One region of the Litorihabitans aurantiacus genome, then DNA from elsewhere that is predicted to be linked to it. Evidence: riboswitches for the same ligand, from Rfam matches in the RefSeq annotation. Region 1 holds a riboswitch; each other region holds the start of a gene.
What was found. Region 1 has a riboswitch for S-adenosylmethionine ahead of QQK22_RS16330 (methylenetetrahydrofolate reductase). Riboswitches for the same ligand answer to the same signal wherever they lie in the genome.
Positions count from the first base shown of each region.

Region 2: another riboswitch for S-adenosylmethionine. It lies ahead of QQK22_RS17395 (rhodanese-like domain-containing protein); the one in region 1 lies ahead of QQK22_RS16330 (methylenetetrahydrofolate reductase).
Region 3: another riboswitch for S-adenosylmethionine. It lies ahead of QQK22_RS15600 (hypothetical protein); the one in region 1 lies ahead of QQK22_RS16330 (methylenetetrahydrofolate reductase).
Region 4: another riboswitch for S-adenosylmethionine. It lies ahead of QQK22_RS04195 (hypothetical protein); the one in region 1 lies ahead of QQK22_RS16330 (methylenetetrahydrofolate reductase).

Region 1 covers NZ_BSUM01000001.1:3,425,090-3,430,601, reverse strand. The annotation lists gene metE (5-methyltetrahydropteroyltriglutamate--homocysteine S-methyltransferase) at 1-1,280, opposite strand, end outside; partial or broken gene QQK22_RS16330 (methylenetetrahydrofolate reductase) at 1,458-2,336, opposite strand; SAM riboswitch class I at 2,454-2,554, opposite strand; gene QQK22_RS16325 (fasciclin domain-containing protein) at 2,705-3,433, opposite strand; gene QQK22_RS16320 (molybdopterin-dependent oxidoreductase) at 3,589-4,176, opposite strand; gene QQK22_RS16315 (molybdopterin-dependent oxidoreductase) at 4,214-5,437, opposite strand; gene QQK22_RS16310 (NUDIX hydrolase) at 5,499-5,512, opposite strand, start outside.
Region 2 covers NZ_BSUM01000001.1:3,654,948-3,660,459, forward strand. The annotation lists gene QQK22_RS17380 (hypothetical protein) at 40-195, shown strand; gene QQK22_RS17385 (hypothetical protein) at 452-1,348, shown strand; gene QQK22_RS17390 (hypothetical protein) at 1,441-3,582, shown strand; SAM riboswitch class I at 3,735-3,825, shown strand; gene QQK22_RS17395 (rhodanese-like domain-containing protein) at 3,833-4,282, shown strand; gene QQK22_RS17400 (O-succinylhomoserine sulfhydrylase) at 4,279-5,505, shown strand.
Region 3 covers NZ_BSUM01000001.1:3,269,806-3,275,317, reverse strand. The annotation lists gene QQK22_RS15620 (carbohydrate ABC transporter permease) at 1-241, shown strand, start outside; gene QQK22_RS15615 (ketose-bisphosphate aldolase) at 279-1,202, shown strand; gene QQK22_RS15610 (hypothetical protein) at 1,482-2,096, shown strand; gene QQK22_RS15605 (hypothetical protein) at 2,603-3,025, shown strand; SAM riboswitch class IV at 3,092-3,205, shown strand; gene QQK22_RS15600 (hypothetical protein) at 3,247-4,197, shown strand; gene QQK22_RS15595 (hypothetical protein) at 4,286-4,933, shown strand; gene QQK22_RS19435 (DUF6308 family protein) at 5,220-5,512, opposite strand, start outside.
Region 4 covers NZ_BSUM01000001.1:903,550-909,061, reverse strand. The annotation lists gene nadD (nicotinate-nucleotide adenylyltransferase) at 1-343, opposite strand, end outside; gene QQK22_RS04205 (hypothetical protein) at 402-551, opposite strand; partial or broken gene QQK22_RS04200 (glutamate-5-semialdehyde dehydrogenase) at 633-1,954, opposite strand; gene QQK22_RS04195 (hypothetical protein) at 2,067-3,092, opposite strand; SAM riboswitch class IV at 3,460-3,572, opposite strand; gene QQK22_RS04190 (DUF222 domain-containing protein) at 3,892-5,512, shown strand, end outside.

The DNA of each region.
Region 1 (5,512 bases):
CGGTCCCGCACCTCCGCGCGGCGCACGCCGGGCGCCGCGGCGCGGTCGGCCGCGACCTCGCGCGAGCGGGCGAAGGCGGCGGTGGCCACCTCGGGCCCGGCCGCGAGCGCCAGCACCTCGCCCACCTTCTCGTCGGCGAACGCGAGCCACGAGGCCACCTGCGCCGGCAGCTCGGGGTTGCCGGCCTCGTCGGCCACGGTGTGCGGCACGTGGAACAGCGACGTCGACGTCGTCACGCCGGTGCTCGCCGCGCCGAGCGCCCGCAGCTCCTCCAGCCGCGCGGCGGCGCGGTCGAGGTCGGTCGCCCACACGTTGTGCCCGTCGACCACCCCGCCGAGCAGCGCGACCCGTGAGAAGTCGCGCGTCGCGCCGTCGGGCGCCGACGCCGCCGGCACCTCGCCCTTCACCAGGTCCAGCGCGATCGCCTCCACGCCGGCCGCGAGCAGCGGGTCGATCGCGTCGCCGAGCGCGCCGTAGCCCGCCGCGACGGCGATGGCGGGCCGACCGCCCGTCGCGACCTCCGCCGTCGTGAGCACGCCGTAGGCGCGGGCGACGGCGCCGCGCACCTGCGCCGGCGACGCGGCCCAGGTGTCGCTCGTCAGGGCGGGCTCGTCGAGCTGCACCCACGCGGCCCCGGCGGCCCGGAGGTCAGCGAGCAGCGCGACGTAGGCCTCGACCACCTCGTCCAGGCGGTCGAGCGGCGAGAAGCCCTCGGGCGCGCCGTCGGCCGCCTTGGCCAGAAGCAGCAGCGACACCGGCCCGACGACGACCGGACGACCCACGACGCCGAGCGCCGCCGCCTCGCGCACCTCGGCGACGCGACGCGACCCCGCGTAGCCGATCGCCGTGTCCGGCCCGATCTCGGGCACGAGGTAGTGGTAGTTGGAGTCCAGCCACTTGGTCATCTCGAGCGGCACCCGCTCGCCCTCGCCGCGCGCGAGCGTGAAGGAGCCGGTGAGGTCGATCGAACCGTCGGCGGCGCGCACGTCCGCGAACCGCTCGGGCACGATCCCGAGCGCGAGCGTCGCGTCGTGCACCTGGTCGTAGTAGGAGAAGTCCAGCGGGATCGCCGAGTCCTCCGCGCCGAGACCGAGCTCGCGCAGGCGCTCCAGCGTGCGACGGCGCAGCGCGGCCGCGCTCGTCTCGAGCTCCCCGAGCGTGGTGCGGCCGGCCCAGTGGCTCTCGACCGCCTTCTTGAGCTCGCGGCGCGGGCCGATGCGGGGGTAGCCGAGGATCGAGGCGGTCGGGTGGGCGGGGGCGTGCGTGGCGGAACTGGTCACGTGTGCTCCTTCGAGCGTCGGTGGGTGCGGTGAGCAGCGGCGTCGCGCGGGGCTCCGGCATGCGACGTCGTGCGGGGTGATCGGGTGGCTCTGGTGGTGCCGGGTGGTCACGCCGCGCGGGGCTCCGGCTGCGGCGCTTGGTTCCGGTGGTGCTGGTCGTGCTGGCTGGTGGGGGCGTCAGACGGTCTGGCGCAGGACGTCCTCGAGGAGGGCGGTCACGCCGTCGGACCTGTTGAACGTGTAGAGGTGCAGGCCGGGGGCGCCGGCGTGCAGCACCTCGCGGATGAGCGACGACGTCGCCTCGAGGCCCACGCGCGCCCGGTCCGGCTCCGGCGCGTCCTCGAGCCGCGCGAGCAGCTCGCGCGGGTGCGGGATCGCGTTGAGGTCGCACAGGCGGCGTATCCGTGAGGGGTCGGTCAGCGGCAGGATGCCGGGCACCAGCGGGATCGTGATGCCGGCCGCGACGGCGGCGCGCAGCAGCTCGCGGTACGCCGCAGCGTCGAAGAACAGCTGCGTGATGGCGAAATCGGCGCCCGCGTCCTGCTTGGCTCGCAGGGCGGCGAGCTCGTCGTCGCGCACGCGGAAACCCGCGCCCGGTTCGGGCATCCCCGGGTAGGCGGCGACGGCGATGCTCACCGCCGCGCGGCGGCTGCGGTGGTCCGCCAGGCGCGAGAGCGGGTCGAGCCCGCGGGTGCCGAACCGCTCGGCCTCGACCTCGCGGATGAGGGTGACGAGGTCGCAGGCGCGCGCGACCTCGTCTGGCCCGGGCGCCCAGTCGGTCTCCCCCGCGGGCGGGTCGCCGCGCAGCGCGAGGAAGTTGCGGACGCCGGCGTCGAGGAACTCGCCCACGACCTCGCGCAGCTGCGGGTCCGTGCGGCCCACGCACGTCAGGTGGGCGATGACCGGGACGCGCGTCTCGGCGATGATGCGCGCCACCAGCGCCTGCGACCTCTCCGCCGTCGAGCCCGAGGCGCCGTAGGTCACGGAGAAGTAGTCGGCGACGTGGTCGCTGAGGGTGGTCACGGTGTCCCACACCTGCGCCTCGCCCTTCGGCGTGCGCGGGGGTAGAGCTCGTAGCTGATCGTCGGTCGGGGCGGCCGGTACAGGTCGGAGGTGGTCATGCCACGCGCCTCCCGGGTACCGGACGCCGAGAGGGGTGTGCCCGCATCGGTGTCTCCATCGGTCCTGGCGTGAGCACCCTTCCCGCGGGAGGCTTCCGTTGGGGGTTGCTGCGGCGTCGACGAGCCAGGTCTCTCGGCCGCTCTGGATGGTGCTGCGACCCTAGCCCGACGGCGGGGCCCGAGTCCACGGGACGGGCGGGGCGTCCGCATCGTGGTCGGCTCGAGCCCGGGCCACTCCGAGGACAGCACAGCGCCCCGCCCCCCTGATCGGGGACGGGGCGCTGTGGGTCAGCGGGGTGAGGCTCAGGACATCATCGACGGCGGCATGAGCACCGTGTCGATGAGGTAGACCGTGGCGTTGGCGGTCTGGACGCCACCGCAGATGACGGAGGCCTGGCCGCCGACCATCAGGTCGTCGCCCGAACCCTCGATCGTGAGGTCCTCGCCCTCGACGGTCGTGTGGGTGCCGACGACCTGCTCGGGGTCGAGCTGGCCGGGGACCACGTGGTAGGTCAGGACCGTGGAGAGCGCGGTGGCGTCGCCACCGAGCGACTCGAGGGTCGCGGGGTCGATCTTCGCGAACGCGTCGTCGACCGGCGCGAAGACGGTGAACTCGTCGCTGTTCAGCGTGCTGACGAGGTCGACCTCGGGGTTGAGCTGGCCGGAGACCGCGGAGACCAGGGTGGTCAGCAGCGGGTTGTTCGACGCGGCCGTGGCGACCGGGTCCTGCGCCATGCCGGAGACGGAGCCGGCGCCGTCCGGCACGGCCTCCGCGTAGGCGGCGCAGCCGGGGCCGACGAGGTTGGCGGCCGGGTCCATGCTCGGGTCCATCGACTCGGACTCGGTCATGTCCTCGGACGGGCTGGCCGACGTCTCGGTCTCGGACGGGCTCATCGACTCCGAGGACGACGAGGTCTCGCTCGGCGACATCGGGGTCTCGGCCTCGTCGCCGCCGCCACCGCACGCCGACAGCGTGAGCGCGAGAGCGGCAGCGGCGGCCAGCGACGTGAAGGTCTTCTTGGTGGTGAACATCTGAGTGTCTCCTTCGATCGGGGTGCGGCCTGTCGGCCGGTCTCTCACGGATGGTTCGGCGCCCCCGGGAAAGCGGATGGGTCGGATCGAGAAAATTCTCGATCCGACCCATCGATGCTGGTCAGGTGGGGTGCGACAGGGTCGCCCCCGGTACGTCAGGTGACCGTGATGCTGCGCGAGTCGTAGCCGGAGGACCCGTTCGGGATGGGGGCGACCATCTCCTCGATCTGGAGCTCGCCGTCGCCGTCGTAGGCGCGGCAGCGGATCGTGTGCACGCCCTGCTCGGCGGTCCACGTCGTGCGCCACTGGCGCCACGTGTCGTTCGAGAGCGCCGGCGAGAGCTCGACCTCCTGCCACTCCCCCTGGTCGACCTGGATCTCCACCGAGGCGATCCCCCGAGTCTGTGCCCACGCGACACCACCGATCACGACCTCGTCGCCGGCGCTGACCTGGCTGAAGCCGCGCGGCACGTCGATGCGGGAGGCGGTCTTGATCGGTGCCTGCTCGGCCCAGCCGCGCTCGGTCCAGTACGCGACCTCGTCGGCGAACCTCGAGACCTTCATCTCCACGACCCACTTCGTCGCGGAGACGAAGCCGTACAGACCCGGCACGACCATGCGCACCGGGAACCCGTTGCGCTGCGGCAGCACCTCACCGTTCATCCCGACGGCGAGCAGCGCGTCGCGCCCGTCGGTCAGCGCCTCGAGGGGGCGGTCAGCGTGAACCCGTCGATGCTGGTGCACAGCACGCAGTCGGCGTCCGACGCCGGGCCGAGGTCCTTCAGGAGCGGCTCGAGGGGGTACCGGTCCACGTGGCCGTCCCGACGAGCGAGCCCCCGACCTCGTTGGAGACGCAGGTCATGGTGATCGTGCGCTCGACCTGCTCCAGCTCCAGGAGCTCCTGATACGTCAGCGTGCGCTCGGTGTCCACGAGGCCGTAGATGCGCAGCGACCAGTCCTCGGCAGTGATGTTGGGCAGCGTCAGCGCCGTGTCGATGCGGTAGAAGTCCTCGTTCGGCGTGAGGAACGGCTCCTGCCCCTCGACCGCCTCGTCGATCGTGTCGAGCGAGAGGCCCGAGGGGAACTGCTGCGGCGTCGCCTCGGGGAGCCGGAGCGCCTCGCGGCTCGCGTTCACGTCGGCCGAGCTGGGCAGGAGTCGCCCGACGGCGGTCGCGGCCGCCGCCGCGGCGGCGGTGATCCCGACGAGACCGAGGAAGCGACGGCGGCCCAGGGAGCTGGCGTAGGCGGGCTTCGTGGAACGACGCGTGGGGTACTCGCGCGGGTCGGTCGTCCCGGCGCCCTCGGCGGCCTTGGCGTCCGTCTCGGCCTCGGTGTCCGTCGCGTCCTCGGCGTCCTTCGAGCCCTTCGTGTCCTTGCCGCCCGTCGCGCCCTCGCCGTCGCGCTCGGCGATCAGCCGCTCGCGCGTCTCGCGGTCCAGCGCGGTGCGGCGGAAGAGGAGGCCGAGCACGTAGACGCCCACCACGCCGCCGACCAGTGACGGGATGAGGTCCCACACGCCGACGGCGGCGGGCCGGGTGATCACCGCGACCCCGCAGACCGCCACGAGGAGTCCGAGGATCACGGCCGCGATGCGCGGGCTGCGGCGCGCCACGACGCCGATGACGCCGGCGAGCACGAGGACGGTGATCCCCATGCCCACCTGGAGCGCGATCTTGTCGGACTCGCCGAACGTCGCGATGGCGAACTGCTTGAGCCACTCGGGCGTCAGCGTGATGAAGGCGGCCCCGATGGCCAGCAGCGGTGAGCTGAACTGGTTCAGGAGCTGGAAGCGGTCACCGAGGATCGACAGGAGCTCGGCGACGGCGAGGGCGAGCCCGGTGACCACGATCCCCGCGAGTGCGGCGGTCAGGATCCCGGGCTGCCAGAGGCGGGGTGCGCCGCGGTCGGGTGCGGGACGAGCCGCGTCGGCGGTCGTCGCGGCACCCGTGCCGGTCCGTCCGCTGCGCTCGTCGCTGGGATTGGCGCCGTTCGTGGTCTCGTCCATGTACGAAGTTCGACACGGAACGGTGTCCGGATGGGTGCGACACGCCGTCGGGCGCACCTTCTCAGGCGCGGAACA
Region 2 (5,512 bases), 230 kb from region 1:
GACGGACTGATCAGTTCAACGAGGCCAGGAGCCGAGACGATGACGACGCCGGAGCAGCAGCGGGTGCAGCGGGGATCCTCCGCGCGCCGCTGGCTCCTGCGCGGTCTGCTCGCCGGCGCCGGCGCGGCGGGGCTCTCGGCCTCGGTGCCGCGGGTGCGTCGGCGCTCGACCTGCTGGGCGGCGACGGTGCCGTGAGCGGGATCGTGTCCGAGGTGGGCGACCGTGTCGTCGCTCCCGTGGTGGACGGGGTGGTCGACGGTGTCGTGACCCCCGTCGTGGACGAGGTGGTTGCGCCGGCGGTCGAGACCGCGGTGGTGCCGGTGGTCGAGCCCGTGGCGCAGGACGTCGCAGCGCCGGTGGCGCAGGATCTCGCCGCACCCGTGGTCGAGGCGGCTGCCCTTCCGGTGGTGGACGACGTGGTCGCCCCCTCGTGGAGGAGGTCGCAGCACCGGTGGTCGACGACGTCGTCGCCCCCGTGCTGGACGAGGTGGCAGCTCCCGCGATCGAGGAGGTCGTGGCTCCCGTCGTCGACGGGGTCGTGGCGCCGGTGGTCGAGGAGGTCGCGGCTCCGGTGGTCGACGGCGTGGTCGCGCCGGTGGTGGACGAGGTCGTGACCCCCGTGGTCGACGACGTGGTCGCCCCCGTCGTCGAGCAGGTCGCGGACGGCGTCGTGACACCGGTCGTCGCTGCGATCGAGCCGGTTCTCACCCCCGTGGTCGACGCGGTCGAGCCGGTCCTGACCCCGGTGGTCGAGGGTGTCGGTGGCGTGGTCGACCCCGTGCTCGAGCCGCTCGTGCCCGCGCTGCCGGGTGGGCTCGAGGAGGAGGTCGCGCCCGTCGTGCCGGTGCCCGCTCCCGGCCTCCCCGGGATGCCCGGGACGCCCGCCGACTCCGGCGCACCGCTGCCCGCGCCTGTGCTCCCCTCCATCCCGGCGCAGCCGGACGCCGGCCAGGTGGCGCTCGCGGACGCCGGCGCCGCGTCGACGGCCGGCGACGCCTCGTCGTCGCGCGACTCCGCCACCGCGCCGCGTACCGCGATCTCGACGCCGGTCGCCGCGCCGTCGGGCCCCGGGGGTGTCGAAGCACTTCCGCAGGCGTCCACCGCCACGCAGGACGGCGGAAGCGGTGCCGACGAGCGCGAAGGCAGCCCCTGGGGTGGTGCCGCCACGGTCGCCGTGATCGGTGGTGCGGCCACCGCCGTCGGCTCCGCGGGACCGACCCTGCTGCGCGAGGCGGCCCCGGCCGGCGGCGTCGCCCTCTCCGCCCTTCTTCTCGTGGGCGTGGCCCGGCGTCACCAGGACGCGCTGCCGCCCGCCCCCGCCCTGCGCATCCCCGTCTCTCCCGCCTGAGGGTCGTCGCGACCGGACCACGTCCGGCAGACGACATCGCGCCACGTGGCGCACCCACCCTCAGTCAAGGAGAAGGATCGATGCACGTAGTCATGCGTCGAGCACTGCAGACGGTGCTCGTGTCAGGCGGCCTGGTGGCCGCAGCTGCGGGGGCGGCTCACGCCTCCGACGGGTTGCTGGGAGACGTCGGGATCGACGTCCCGGTGACCGTTCCGGTGGAGGTCAGCGACGTCGCCGTCGGCCTCCTCGGTGACGCCGCCGTGGTGTCGCCGCCGGCGGCCCCGGCCGAGGCCCCGCCCCAGGCGCCGGTCGGCGGCGGTGGTGAGGTCGAGCGTCCGGTGGAGGCGCCGCAGGCGGCGGTCGAGGGCGACGGGCTCGCCGGGGACGTCTCGGTCGAGGCGCCCGTGACCGTCCCCGTCGACGTCGAGTCGATCGCGGTCGGGGACGCGACGGTCGTCTCGCACGAGGAGCCCGCGGCTCCGGCGCCGGCAGCTCCCGCCGAGGCGGCTCCGGCCGCTGTGGCGGAGGAGTCGTCGCACTCGGACGACGGTCTGGTCGGTGACGTCTCGGTGGTGGCGCCGGTGACGGTGCCGGTGGAGGTGTCCGACGTGGCCGCGGGTGTCCTGGGTGATGCCGCGGTGGTCTCGCACGAGACTCCGGCTGCTGCTCCGGCTGCCCCGGTCGAGGCGGCTCCTGTCGCTGTGGCGGAGGACTCGTCGCACTCGGACGACGGTCTGGTCGGTGACGTCTCGGTGGTGGCGCCGGTGACGGTGCCGGTGGAGGTGTCCGACGTCGCAGCAGGTGTCCTGGGTGACGCTGCGGTGGTCTCGAACGAGACGCCCGCGGCTGCCTCGGCCGCTCCGGTGGCAGTGGCGCCGTTGGGCTCGGGCTCGGGCTCGGACTCGGACTCGGACGACGGTCTGATCGGTGATGTCTCGGTGGTGGCGCCGGTGACGGTGCCCGTGGAGGTGTCCGACGTCGCTGCTGGTGTCCTGGGTGACGCCGCGGTGGTGTCCAACGAGTCGCCCGCTGCTCCGGCCGCTCCGGTGGCGGCTGCGCCGTCGTCGTCGGGCTCGGGCTCGGACGACGGCCTCGTCGGTGACATCTCGGTGGTGGCGCCGGTGACGGCGCCCGTGGACGTGTCCGACATCGCCGCAGGTGTCCTGGGTGACGCTGCGGTGGTCTCGAACGAGACCTCGGCTGCTGCTCCCGCGGCTCCGGTGGCGGCTGCGCCGTCGTCGTCGGGCTCGGGCTCGGACGACGGCCTCGTCGGTGACATCTCGGTGGTGGCGCCGGTGACGGCGCCCGTGGACGTGTCCGACATCGCCGCAGGTGTCCTGGGTGACGCCGCGGTGGTGTCCAACGAGTCGCCCGCTGCTCCGGCCGATCCGGTGGCGGCTGCGCCGTCGTCGTCGGGCTCGGGCTCGGACGACGGCCTCATCGGTGACATCTCGGTGCTGGCACCGGTCACGGTGCCCGTCGACGTGAGCTGCATCGCCGCCGGAGTCCTCGGCGACGCCGCGGTTGACTGCACCACGACGCCCGCGCAGCCGGTCGACACCACCCCGGGCGCCGAGGCTCCCGGCGGCGGTACGGGCGGTGGCGGTCTCATCGGCGACATCGGGATCGAGCTGCCGGTGACCGTCCCTGTCGACGTCGGCTGCATCGCGGTCGGTCTCCTGGGTGACGCCACGGCCGAGTGCACGACGGCCGCCGTCGACCCGGTGGACCCGGTGGACCCGGTGGACCCGACCGACCCGGTGGACCCGACCGACCCGGTCGACCCGGTTGACCCGACGGATCCGACGGACCCGGTCGACCCGACGGACCCGGTCGACCCGACGGACCCGGTGGACCCGGTTGACCCGACGGACCCGGTCGACCCGACGGACCCGGTCGACTCGACGGACCCGGTCGACCCGACCGACCCGACCGACCCGACGGACCCGACGGACCCGACCACGCCCGTCACCCCGGTGACGCCGGTGACCCCGGTGACGCCGATCGACGTCACGACCCCGGGGACCACCCCCGGCGGCTTCATCAGTGACGACGGCCGCGTGATCACCGCGACCGGCACCACCGGTGCCGGCACGACCATGCAGGTCGCGAGCCAGCAGTCCTCCCTCCCGACCACGGGCGTCACTCCGTTCGCGGCCGGGATCGCAGGGCTCCTGCTCCTCCTGGGGGCGGCTGCGCTGCGGTACTCGCGTCGGTCGACCTCGGCGGTGTGAGGCTGCGTCGACCACCGACGCGTCGCACCTGCTGACGCACGCCACGACGTCTCCCGGGCGGGCCGCCCGCCCGGGAGGCGCCGTCGTGCGCCGGAGCGGGACGGGATGCGGACCGATGTCGGACCCTCGTGACACCTTCGCTACCATCGGCGGGACCATCCAGAGCAGCTGAGAGACCTGGCTCGACGACGCTGCAGCAACCCCCGTCACGGGTGCGGGTGCTACCGCCAGGCCCGATGGAGGAGTGAGCATGACCGATTCCGCATCGTCCGACTGTCGTCACGACGGCGGCACCCACGGCTACGCGGGCGATCTCACGCCCGCCGAGGCGTGGGAGGCGCTGGAGCAGGACGGCGAGGCCGTCCTCGTCGACGTCCGCACCCCCCAGGAGTGGCAGCACACCGGGGTGCCGGACCTGACGTCGCTCCACCGTGACGCCGTCCTCGACCCGCTGCAGACGTTCCAGGGGCCGAACCCGGACTTCCTCGAGGCGCTGACGCGCGCCGGTCTCACCCCCGGCGACAACCGGACCGTCCTGTTCGTGTGCAAGTCGGGCGGTCGTTCGATCGCCGCGGCCCAGCTCGCGACGTCGGCCGGGTTCGGCCCGGCGTACAACGTGCTCGAGGGCGTCGAGGGTCACGCCGGCCCCGGCTGGGCGGGTCAGGGCCTGCCGCTGCGCGCGTGGGAGGGCGAGCGATGACCGACCCGCAGCCGCGCTCGCACCTGCCCGAGGGACTCCGTCCGGCGACGCTCGCCGTCCGCGGCGGCCAGGAGCGCACCGGCTTCATGGAGATCTCGGAGCCGCTGTTCCTCACGCAGGGCTACGCCTACCCGCGTGCGGCCGACGCCGAGGCCGCCTTCCTCGGCGAGCTCGACCGCTTCACGTACACGCGCTACTCGAACCCGACCACCTCGGCGTTCGAGGAGCGGCTCCGGCTCATCGAGGGGGCGGAGGCGTGCTTCGCGACCGCGACCGGGATGGCCGCGGTCTTCGCATCGATGGCGTGCCTCGTGCGCCAGGGCTCGCGCATCGTGGCCGGGCGCGCGATGTTCGGATCCACGCTCCTCGTGCTGGACGAGCTGTTCACCGGGTGGGGCGTCGAGACCGTCTACGTCGACGCGCACGACACCGCGCAGTGGGCTGAGGCGCTGGCGAGGCCGACCGACGTCGTGTTCTTCGAGACGCCGTCGAACCCGATGCAGGACATCGTGGACGTGCCCGAGGTGAGCCGCCTCGCCCACGCGGCGGGCGCCGTCGTGATCGTCGACAACGTCTTCGCGACGCCGGCGCTCCAGCGGCCGCTCGCGCTCGGCGCCGACGTCGTCGTCTACTCCGCCACGAAGCACATCGACGGCCAGGGGCGCGTGATGGGTGGGGCCGTGCTCGGTCCGCGCGACTACGTCACCGGGCCGCTGCAGACCTTCATCCGCAACACCGGCCCCACGATGAGCCCGTTCAACGCGTGGACGCTGCTCAAGGGCCTCGAGACGATGGACCTGCGCATCGCCCGGCAGTGCGAGAGCGCGCTGCGGGTCGCGCAGTGGCTCGAGACGCAGTCGGCCGTGACCGAGGTCCGCTACCCCTACCTGCCTTCGCACCCCCAGCACGAGCTCGCGAAGGCGCAGCAGAGCGCGGGCGGCACGGTCGTCGCGTTCACGCTCGACGGGCCGCAGGATCCCGACGGCGGGAAGCACCGCTCGTTCGCGTTCCTGGACGCGCTGCGGATGATCGACATCTCGAACAACCTCGGGGACGCCAAGTCGCTCGTCACGCACCCCGCGACGACGACGCACATGAAGACCGGCTACGACGGGCGCCAGCGCGTCGGCCTCTCGGAGACGACGATCCGGTTGTCGGTCGGGCTCGAGGACCCGGACGACCTGCTCGACGACCTCGCGCGGGGGCTCGCCGCCGGGTTCTGAGGGGTTG
Region 3 (5,512 bases), 160 kb from region 1:
GGTGGGCGCCTACACGTTCATGGTCGCGTGGAACGAGTTCCTGTTCGCGCTGACGCTGACGCAGAGCCGGTCCAACCGCACCGTGCCGGTCGGGATCCAGCTCCTCATGGGCGAGCACTCGTTCCAGTGGAGCGAGATGATGGCGATGAGTGTGCTCGGGAGCGTGCCCGTCCTCGTCCTGTTCCTGTTCTTCCAGCGACAGTTCGTCAGCGGCATGACCGCCGGCGCCGTCAAGGCCTGACCCGGCTCCCGCCGCACTCGAGAGAAGAGACCACCCCATGCTGTTCACCGGAAGCGACATCGTCGGCACGGCCTACGAGCGCGGGTTCGCCGTACCCGCCTACAACATCAGCGACTTCGGGATGCTGACCGCCGTGCTCGCGGCCAGCGAGGAGGTCGGTTCGCCGGTCATCCTGCTGATCCACCCCGACGACTGGGAGTTCGTGGGCGACCACTTCCTCGCCTCGGTCTTCGCGATGGCCCGCTCGGCCTCGGTGCCCGTGGCGGTCAAGCTCGACCACGGCGCCACGGTGGAGCAGGCCGCCGCCGCGCTGCGGCACGACTTCACCTCGGTGATGATCGACGGGTCGCTGCTGCCGTTCGAGCAGAACGTCGCGCTCACGCACAAGGTGGTGCAGATGGCGCACCTCGTGGGGGTCTCGGTCGAGGGTGAGATCGGCACGATCGGCCCGCGTGACCCCCGCTCCCTGGCCGAGATGCAGGACTTCGTGTTCGCCGACCCGGCCCAGGCCAAGGAGTTCGTGGACGACACGGGCGTGGACATGCTCGCCGTCGCCGTGGGAACGGCGCACGGGGTGTACCCGCCCGGCTTCGTGCCCGAGCTCAAGCTCGACCTGATCGAGCGGATCACCGACGCCGTGCGGATCCCGCTGGTGCTGCACGGCGGATCCGGCGCGGTGGACTCCGAGGTGTCGGAGGCCGTGAAGCGCGGCGTGGCCAAGGTGAACATCTCGGCCGACATGAAGACGGCGTACTACGCCAAGCTGCGCGAGGTCCTGGCCGACCCGGCCCAGCGCGAACCGCTGGACATCTGCCCGCCGGCGCTGGCTGTGGTGCGGGACGTGGTGCGCCACAAGGCCGAGGTGCTCGGGGCGGTGGGCGGGGCGGACGACTACGTGTACCGGCCGGCAGGTGTGGGGGCTCGGCGGTGGGTCGAGGGGAAGGCGACCGTGCAGCAGTAGGGGGCTGTTCCGGGGGCTGGTCCTTCGCGACTGTTGCGCTCGGCACGGATGCGAGTTCGTATCCGTGTCGGGCGCAACAGTCGTTCGGCTATCCGGGTCCTGCGTCCTCGTCGATGCGCGGGAACGACGGCGCAGGGTCAGTTGCGGTCGTCGCGCGGGGGGGCCGCGGACCTCATCGGCGGTGTGGTCGCTGTCCACAGATCGGGCACCGGGTCTGGTCGGGCGGGGTCGGGGTGCCCTACTCTCGGCAGCAATCTGGAGGCGTCAGGGGGCGGAACCATGACCAGAGGTGGGCGCTACGCGCGCGTGGCAGCGGGGTTCGCTGCGTTCGGGATCGTCGTGGGTGGGGTCACCGCCTGCTCGCCGGACGAGGAACCGGAGCCGACCGAGAGCTCGACGTCGGCGGAGCCCACGGAGACGGCGACCGAGACACCGAGCCCGACGGCGAGCGAGACAGAGACTCCGACGCTCACGCCCGAGGAGCAGAACATCGAGGCGGCGAAGCTGACCGTCGTCGAGTACTACGCCGCCCTCGGCCGTGTCGGTGCCGCGAGCTACGCGACGTGGCAGGAGGAGCTCGCCCACTTCTGGGGGCCGGACCTGCAGGCGCCGCTCACGTCCTACTACGAGCAGATGGCCGCCACGGGAGAACGGACCGAGGGCGACGTGGCCCTCTCCTCCTTCCAGGTCACCCTGCCCGCGAACCCGGAAGACTTTCCGATGGCGGATGCGGTCGTCTGCGTGGACTCCTCAGCCGTGACGTCGTTCGAGGCGAATGGTGAGCAGAGCGAGCGCCCGAGCACCCGCTTCCCCACCCAGGTCAGGCTGCAGAAGCAGTCCGACGTGTTCTGGACCATCGAGGAGATCGAACCCCAACCCGACCAGACATGCTGAGAAGTCGCGCTCAGGCCCTCGCTGCTGTCGTGCTCCTCTTCATCGGGGCAATGGTCGTGGCGCCGACGCCTGACGCGGCTGCCGCCGAGATCTGCTGGGAGCGGAAGGACCCGGTCACGGGTGAAGTCTCGACGGGTTGCTACGACGACGGAAAGCCGGGCGGCCCGCCACCGCCGGACGGCGAGCCCGCACCTACCGTCCCGCGAGTGTGCGAAACAGGGGGTCGGACAATTCCGTGCGAGACGTACGCGGGGTCCTGGACGGGGCGCTGCTATGCGAAGCCAGCATCGCCGCAGCCAGCACCGGACGACCCCGCCTGGGCGGGTAGAACCGACGGAATCATCGTCCAGTGCACTCCGTACGTCTGCCTCGTTTCCCTGGGTGACACGATCGCGGAGTGCCCGACGGCCGAGATGTACTGGGCTGAGGCCGCTCGCACGGTAGACGAAGAGGCCGTCGCCCGGCAGGCACTGACACAGCTCGACCTCGACCCCATCACCCTCGGGATGGCCCCGCGCCCCAACCTGGCCGACCCCAACGTCCTCATCGGCGCCCCCGCCTACTTCTGGGCCGAGGGAGGGCCTGCCGCGATCGGGCCACTGTCCGCCGCGGTCGACGAGCAGGGCATCACCATCACCCTCGATGCCACCCTGGACGACGTCATCTACGACACCGGCGACGGCACCACCCTCACCTGCACCCGCGACCAGATCGCCACCCCACCAGCCACCATGAGCCTCCAGGACGAGCCCGACTGCGGCCACCACTGGACCACCCCTGGCACCTACACCCTGACCGCCACCAGCAACTGGACCATCACCTGGCAGGGCCCCACCCAGAACGGCACCTTCGACTACGACCTCGAGAGCGCCATCGACGTCCCCGTCACCGACCGACCCACCAACCTCACCACCAACAAGGGCCCCTGAGACCGGGGCTCGCAAGAAGCGCGGCACACCGCGCCGATGTCGGCACCCCGTGGCACAGTGGTGCCCGGTCACGAGGACCAGCGCCAAGCCCTCCGGCTCGCTGGCCAGCAACCGCGCCGCACGGCACGGTGCTCCCGGAGCAAGACCCGCCCGCCGCACCCGCGATGGGAAGTCGTGCTCCGCCGTCGCCCGCGCCGGCGCCCGTCCGTGAGGACCCCACCGTGCCTGACCTCGTCCGCGCCCCCATGCACCACGCCGACCACCCCGACAACGCCTGCCTCGAGGCGTTCGTCCCCACCTCCGTCCTCGCCGCGCCGTTCGGGCACGACTGGGAGGAGCTGCCGTGGCCGTTCGAGATGGCGATGATGGAGTCGCCCGAGTGGATGCTGCTCCATCACGCCCGCCGGCTCTTCGAGGATCCGTTCACCACAGACGCGACGCCGGAGACCAGCGCGTGGCTGACCTCGATGGTGAGCCGCGACGTCGTGCTCGACTGGGTGCCGGGTACCGGTTTCGTGCGCGTGCCGCGTCGGCCGGGGATCGACGTCGGGCTCGTGCGGCGCCGCGACCCCGAGCCACGGCCGTGCGAGCGTGTGATCGGCCTGGACACCGGCAGCAGCGGTTGCCGCGTGCACGGACTCGCCGTCGGCTACCCCCGCGAGGTCCCGGGTGGCTGCCGGCTCGTGTCAGCGCGCGTGTGCGACATCTGCTGGCGCGTGGCCCACGCGCAGCTGCGGCCGCGGCCCGGGGTGGCGATCCGGTGGACGCGGGAGTGCCTGCGGTGCCGCGCCGCCGTCGACGCGCTGCCGAGGTGGGTTCCGCGGCCGGTGCAGGGTGCGCAGCGACTGCTCGCCCAGCGCCACGCCTCCCGGGAGCTGATGGTCGCGATGGGGCGGATGGTCGACGGCGATCGCGCCGTCGTGCCGTGGGCGGAGCGGTTCGGGCCGCAGGGACGGGTGACGCAGGCGGTGCTCGACGGCGGAGGCTGGGCCCCGCCGTCGCCCGAGCCGGTCGTCACCTGGCGCGCGTGGTCGAGCGCGCACCCGGCGTCCGCGGAGGCGTCGGCGCGGTCGGTGGTCGCGATGTTCGAGCGGTCGCTGCCGGAGGGGATGGTGCTCGGGGTGGACGCGGCGAGGCTGGCGGGGATCGTGCGGTGGGAGATGGGTGGCTGAGCGCGGGGCACGAAAGCCGTTCGTGGCGCCGCGCCTCCGAGCCGTTACGTTCGAGGGGGATCGGCACGCACCTGACGACGGAGACGACATGACGACTCGATCCCAGGCCGGCTCACGACCGTGGCTCGGATGGCTGGGGTGGCTCGCCGCGGCCGTGCTGACGATCCTGCTCGTCCTCACGCTCACGGGCCGCTTCGACCTCTCGGCGCCGACGGTGACGACCGACCGGGTGACGCGCGACGTCTCCGTGCTCGACGCCGTCGAGACGGAGGAGCAGGTCGTGCTGCTGACGCTCGGGATCCAGGGCCTGCTGGAGGAGAGCTCGACCGGTGAGGTCCTCGGGATCACGATCCCGGGCAGCGCGCGCTCCTCGTTCATGCGCTACGAGTTCAGCGCGCTCGCGGGCATCGAGGGCGAGGACGTCGCGATCGAGGAGACCGGCGAGGGCGAGTACCTCATCACCATCCCCGAGTTCGTCCTCATCGGGCACGACGACGAGAGCTTCGAGCTCGTCGTCGAGAACAACGGGGTGCTCAGCTTCGTCACCCCCGAGATCGACGAGGTCGAGATGGTCGGCACCATCCTCGACGGCGGGGTCGAGCAGGAGTACCTCGACAGCAACGACGAGCTGCTGCGCGAGCAGGCGATGGCGTTCTACCGCGGGATCGTGAGCGGGATCGACCCGGATGCTGCGGTCGCGTTCGAGTTCGCGGAGGGGGCTGGCGGGCGGGACTGAGCGGGCGGGGCCGGCGTCGGGCGGCCGGCTGTCACGCTCGAAGGTCGCGGCCTGACAGTGCGCCGCCGACGACGTCTCAGCGTGGACCGATCCATTGGAGTGGTCCGGTTATGAGCTCTTTATGGGCGGCAGAGCATGTCCAGCGTGACGGTCGCGATGGACCACCGAACCGCTGCCACGCGCGGAAAACTGCGCATCAGCGGCGGCTCGACCGCCTACGCCAGTCATGCCCCCGACTCATAACTTTGAGAAGTTATGGGCCCCTGTCACGGGCCTCGGCAACCCCCTAAAGCTCCGCGTGGGCTGTCCTCGCCGACTCCGGGACGCTGGAACCGTGCTTCCCCTCCATCCATACGACGACGTCGAGGACCCGCAGCAGTGAGACGCTGCCATCCACGCCAGCACTCCTGCGCAGCGCAGCGAGGTGCTGAACGAGCGTGGGGTCCGCGAACATACCCGCCCAGGCGCTCCACTGGTCACCGCTGTGAGGCGCTCCGAACTGCGTCCTGATGTGCTCGTCATAGATGGGAACGAGGTGGGGGCGCTTGCGAGCCAGGAGCTTGCTGGTGCGCACCGGAC
Region 4 (5,512 bases), 2.5 Mb from region 1:
GGTGCGCCTCCTTCCACGACAGGATCTGCCCCAGCGCGTCCGCGCCCGTGATGAAGAACAGGTCCTCGTCGGGCCGCTGCTGCGTCAGGTCGGTCAGCGTGTCGATCGTGTAGGTCGTCCCCGCACGGTCGATGTCCACCCGCGAGACGGTGAAGTCGGGGTTCGACGCCGTCGCGACCACCGTCATGAGGTAGCGGTGCTCGGCCGGGGCGACGCGGCTGGCCTCCTTGAACGGCTGCGTGCCGGTCGGGACGAAGACGACCTCGTCGAGGTCGAACCGGCTCGCGGCCTCGCTCGCGGCGACGAGGTGGCCGTGGTGGACAGGGTCGAACGTGCCACCCATGATCCCGGTCCGGCGGCGCCGCGCGTCGCCGTCGCCGCGTGGGTGCGGCGTCACCGCCTCAGCGGCGACGCGTGCCGACGCTGCGGAACGCGTAGGTCGCGAGGAGCAGGAGCATCAGGATGGCGAACGCGAGGCCGCCGTAGAGCCACGGGTTGGGGCGGTGGACCTCTTCGGCCACCTGAGCCAGAACCAGCAGTGAGCTCGTCATCAATCTCTTCCTCTCGCGCGGCACCGTGCCAGCGCCCAGTCTCGCACGTCGCCGCGGCCCGTCAGGAGTCCGTCGGGGTCCTCAGGGTCGGACGTGCCCGTCGCCCTGGACGATCCACGTGGTGGTGGTCAGCTCCGCCAGACCCATGGGACCGCGCGCGTGCAGCTTCTGCGTGGAGATGCCGAGCTCGGCGCCGAGACCGAGCTCACCGCCGTCGGTGAAGCGGCTGGAGGCGTTGACCATGACGGCGGCCGAGTCGAGCTCGGTGCTGAAGCGGTGCGCCGCGGTGACGTCGCGCGTGCAGATGACCTCGGTGTGGCCCGAGGAGTACGTGCGGATGTGGTCGAGCGCGGTGTCGAGGTCGTCGACCACGCGCACGGCGATGTCGAGGCTGAGGTACTCCGTGGCCCAGTCCTCGTCGGTCGCGGCGACGACGTCGGCCCCCTCGGGCGCGAGGGCGGCCGCGTCGTCGTCGGCGTGCAGGCGCACCCCGGCCTCGGTCAGCGCCGCGAGCGCGGCCGGCAGGAACTGCTCGGCGGCGCTGCGGTGGACCAGCAGCGTCTCGAGCGCGTTGCAGACCCCGACGCGCTGCGTCTTGCCGTTCAGCAGGATCGCGACGGCCTGCGCGACGTCGGCGCCCTCGTCCACGTAGAGGTGGCAGTTGCCGACGCCCGTCTCGATCACGGGCACGGTCGACTCGCGCACGACCGTCGCGATGAGGTCCGCCCCACCCCGGGGCACGACGACGTCCACCAGCCCACGGGCGCGCATGAGCGCCACTCCCCGGGCCGCCCGTGCTCGTCGATGCTCGCGACGGCGTCGCGCGGCAGCCCCTGCGACTCCAGCGCGTCCTGCAGGACGGCGACGATCGCGGTGTTCGAGGAGGCGGCGGCCGAGCCGCCGCGCAGCACGACGGCGTTGCCGGACTTCAGGGCGAGGCCCACGACGTCGACCGTCACGTTCGGGCGCGCCTCGTAGATCACGCCGACGACGCCGAGCGGCACGCGCGTCTGGCGCACCCGCAGCCCGTTCGGCAGGGTGCTCCCGCGCACGACCTCGCCGACCGGGTCGGGCAGCGCCGCGACGTCGCGCAGCGCCCCGGCGATCGCGGCGATCCGCTCCGGGGTCAGGGTGAGGCGGTCCAGGAGACCGGGGCTCATGCCACGCTCCCGCTCGCGCGCGACGTCGACGGCGTTGGCCGCTACGACCTCGTCGGCGCGGTCCACCAGTGCGTCGGCCATGGCGTGCAGTGCGGCGTCCTTGGTCGCGCGCGTGGCGCGAACCAGAGCGCGGGAGGCGACCTTGGCGGAGCGGGCGACGGCATGGACGGCGTCGGTCACCGACGTCGCGCCCTCGGTGGGGCCCTCCGCGGCGCGGGGGGCGTCGGTCTCGATCACGGACATGCCCCCAGGGTAGGGCGCGCGCGGGTGCGGGCGATCGGTGGTCAGCAGGTGGTCGTCGGGTGGTCTGGCGGCGGGAGGTGGACCGGGCGTGCGGTCCACCTCCCGCGGATCGTCAGCGGGACGCGGGCGACGCCGGACGCGAGGTCGCGGCGGGGGCGGGCTCCGCCGTCGTCGACCCCGCGACGCCGAGGAGGCCGCGCTCGCGCAGCTCCGGCGCGAGCTCGGCCGCGAGGGCGTGGACGTCGGCGGGGAGCGATCCGGGCTGGATCACGAACCCGTCGACGGCACCCTGGGTGAACCAGTCCTCGAAGACGTCGGCGACGCCGCGCGCGGTGCCCGCGACGGTGAGCTGGTCGCGGTCCGACGCGCCGGCGAGGTCGCGGATGAGGTCGGCACGGAAGAGCGCGCTCGGGGCGTCCTGCGCGATGACGGTGACGGCGTCGACCACCACGCGCACGTCGTCGGGGTTGCGGCCCGCCTCGAGCGCGGCCGTGCGGATCGCGTGCCGGCGGCGCGCGGCCTCGACCGGGCTGGAGACCGTGAGGCGCACGACGTCGGAGTGGCGGCCGGCGACGACGGCCGTGGTCGCCTCGGTCGGCGCGGTCACGATCAGGGGTGCGCGGCCGCCGGTGGCCGCACCGGGCGTGCCGTTCCAGACGCGGCGGACCTCGGCGTGCACGCCGCCCGCCGTGACGCTGATCGGGAGCTGCCAGCCGGCACGGCCGCCGCTGCGGGCGTGGATGCCGGCGACGGCGCGGGCCAGGCGCACCGGGTCGAGGAAGCCGGCGGGGAGCGCCGGGACGACGACCGGGCCGTCGGCGAGCGCACCGGCGGCGGCGAGGCGCGAGGCGATGACGGCCGGGTCGAGCCAGGCGTCGGGGCGCGGGGCGTCGTCGAGGCGGAAGGACTCGCCGAAGGTCAGGAGGTCGACGCCGGCGGCGCGAACCAGGTCCACGTACTCGGCGACGGCGGCGACGTCGACGCGGTCACCGGTGGCGGCGCCGGGGCGGGCGAACGTCGAGGCCTTGGCGCCCAGCGACGTGAGGTCGAGGCCGAGGTGGAGGTGACGGCGCGAGGGCTGGTTCGGGTCGGGCTGGCTGGGCTGGGAGGTGTGCTGGTTCGAGCTGTGCTGCGACATGGTTCGAGGTCCTCTCCCCGCGGGGCGGGGTCATGTGTGACGTGTGGACCGTCCGGGGCCGTGGTCGCGCCGCGGGCTCTGTGCACCGGGCTCGCGAGGGGCGAGGCGGGGTGCTGCGGGCGGGCGCGGTGACGCGGGACGGGATCGCTCCGTGGGGCGGAGCCGGGGCACGACGGCAGGATGCTGGCCTGGCCAGCGGTGGAGCTCCGGCGGACGCGTGGTCCGCGGGATCTTCCGGCCGCCGTCAGCGCATACACGGGTGCGCGGTGAGCGCACCACACATGAGGGTGGTGGTGGAGCGTCGCAGGGGAATCATCTGCTGAGCCGTGACCATCGGACTTCTTCCTCGTAGCTTCCGCGAGATGCGGACGAGCGCTTGCCCTGACAGGTAGTCAGGGCCTGGTCGTCACCCGGGGCACCCCACCGCAGGTGGAGGGTTGCCGACCAGCAAGCCGGGGCTGAACGCTGGTACTCAAGACCGTGATGATGACGCTACGGGGGGTTTGGTTGCCGTGTCAACCTCGAGGGTGCATCGGTGGCGGGAGTTATCCCCAGAGTCCGCGGAGACCCACTCGATGTCAGTGCTCGGAGGTATCTTGGCAACAGGTGTTCGACAGGGGGTCGGCACCGGGCTGAGGCGCCGAGGGGGTGGACGATGGTCGGGGTTCTCGAGGTTCGGGCGGAGGCACGGGGCGATGCAGCTCCGGACGCGCCGACGACCGTCGGGGCCACGGAGGCGCGTGTAGGTGGTGGCCGTGTCGCGGGCGTCGCGGATGGCAACGGCGGTGGGCGCGCCGGGGTGCGGACGGCCGCCGATCGACCCTCGTCGCTGGCGCACCACGCCGACGCCCTTCTCACGCATCTCGGCGCCCTCACCTCCGCCGTCGCGGACGAGACACACACCCCTGCGGAGCTGCGGCACGCGCTCGACGCCGTGGACCGCGCGGTCTCGCTCCTCGGGCTCGTGCAGACGCGTCTCGCCGGCGCCGTCAAGGCTGCCGAGATCGCGCGAGACCCTGCGGTCGAGCGCGACTTCGCCCTGCGTCGAGGGCTCGCCACGCGCCGTGGCCGAGGCCAGGCGCTCGCGGAGGACGAGCTCGGGCGCACCCTCGACCTCATGCCCGCACTGTCCCGAGCCGTCGCCGACGGCGGTCTGACCATCGACCACGCCCAGGCGGTCTCGTCCGTCCTGTCCCGCACCGGCGACCGCGCTCGGCGCGAGCTGGGTGCGCACGCGGAGGAGATCGTCGAGGCCGCTCGCGAGCTCGACGTCCCCGCGCTCAGGCGTGTGCTGCAGCGTCGCGCGGCCGAGCTCGAGGCGGACGCCGCCGACCGGTCCTTCGCGGGTGCACGCCACCGTCGGTACCTGCGCCTGGTGGCGCGGGCGGACGGTGTCGAGCTGTCCGGGTTCCTCGACGTCGTGGCGGGCGAGACCGTCCGCACGGCGCTGGAGGCCGTCACACCCGTGCCGGCGGCCGACGACGAGCGCTCCGGTCAGCAGCGCACCGCCGACGCGCTGGTGTCGTTGTGCGATCGCGCGCTCGGAGTCGGGGTCGACCGCGCCGGTGCGCAGCTGCGGCCGCACCTGAGCGTCCTGCTGCGGGAGGAGACGTGGGCGGTCCTGTCCCGGCGCCGCCGCGAAGGGACGACCGGTACGAGCGGAGGTACGCCGTTGGGGGTTCGGGGTGACGCGCCCGGCGCGGCGCCGCCCATCGACGAAGATGCGACGGCGCGAACGCCCGTGGCTGGAGCAGGAGCCCACGGCCGGATGACGGGCGCGGCGATCGAGCGCAGCGGACTCGATGCTCCTCCCCCGCTGGCCCAGCTCATGGATGGCACGTTGCTGCCGTTCGCCGCACTCGAGGTGCTCTCGTGCGACGCGGTGCTGCAGCGCACCGTCCTCGACCCGACCGGTGAGCCGCTCGACCTCGGCCGCGCGGAGCGGACGTTCACGGGCCCGCTCCGGCGCGCCGCGCTCGTCCGCGACCGGCACTGCCAGTGGCCGGGATGCCGGATGCGCGCGTCGTGGTGCGAGGTTCACCACCTGACGTACTGGTCGCACGGCGGCGGAACGGACCTGGGCAACGCCGTCACGCTCTGCTCCGCCCACCACCACCGTGTCCACGAGCAGCGCGCGCGTATCACGTCGGTGCACGGCGGGTTCGAGTTCACCGAGCCGGGAGGTGTCGCGATCGGAACCACGACGCGCCTCCACGACGACCTGCTCGTCCCACGGTCCCGACCGCCGTCCCCGATCACCGCGGTAGGCACGTCCCCGCCGGAGGCCAGACCCCTACCGGTGGGCACGTCCCCGCCGGAGGCCAGACCCCTACCGGAGGCCGCGTCTCCGCCGGAGGCCACGTCCCCGCCGGAGACCAGACCCCTACCGGTGGGCACGTCACCGCCGGAGGCCACGTCCC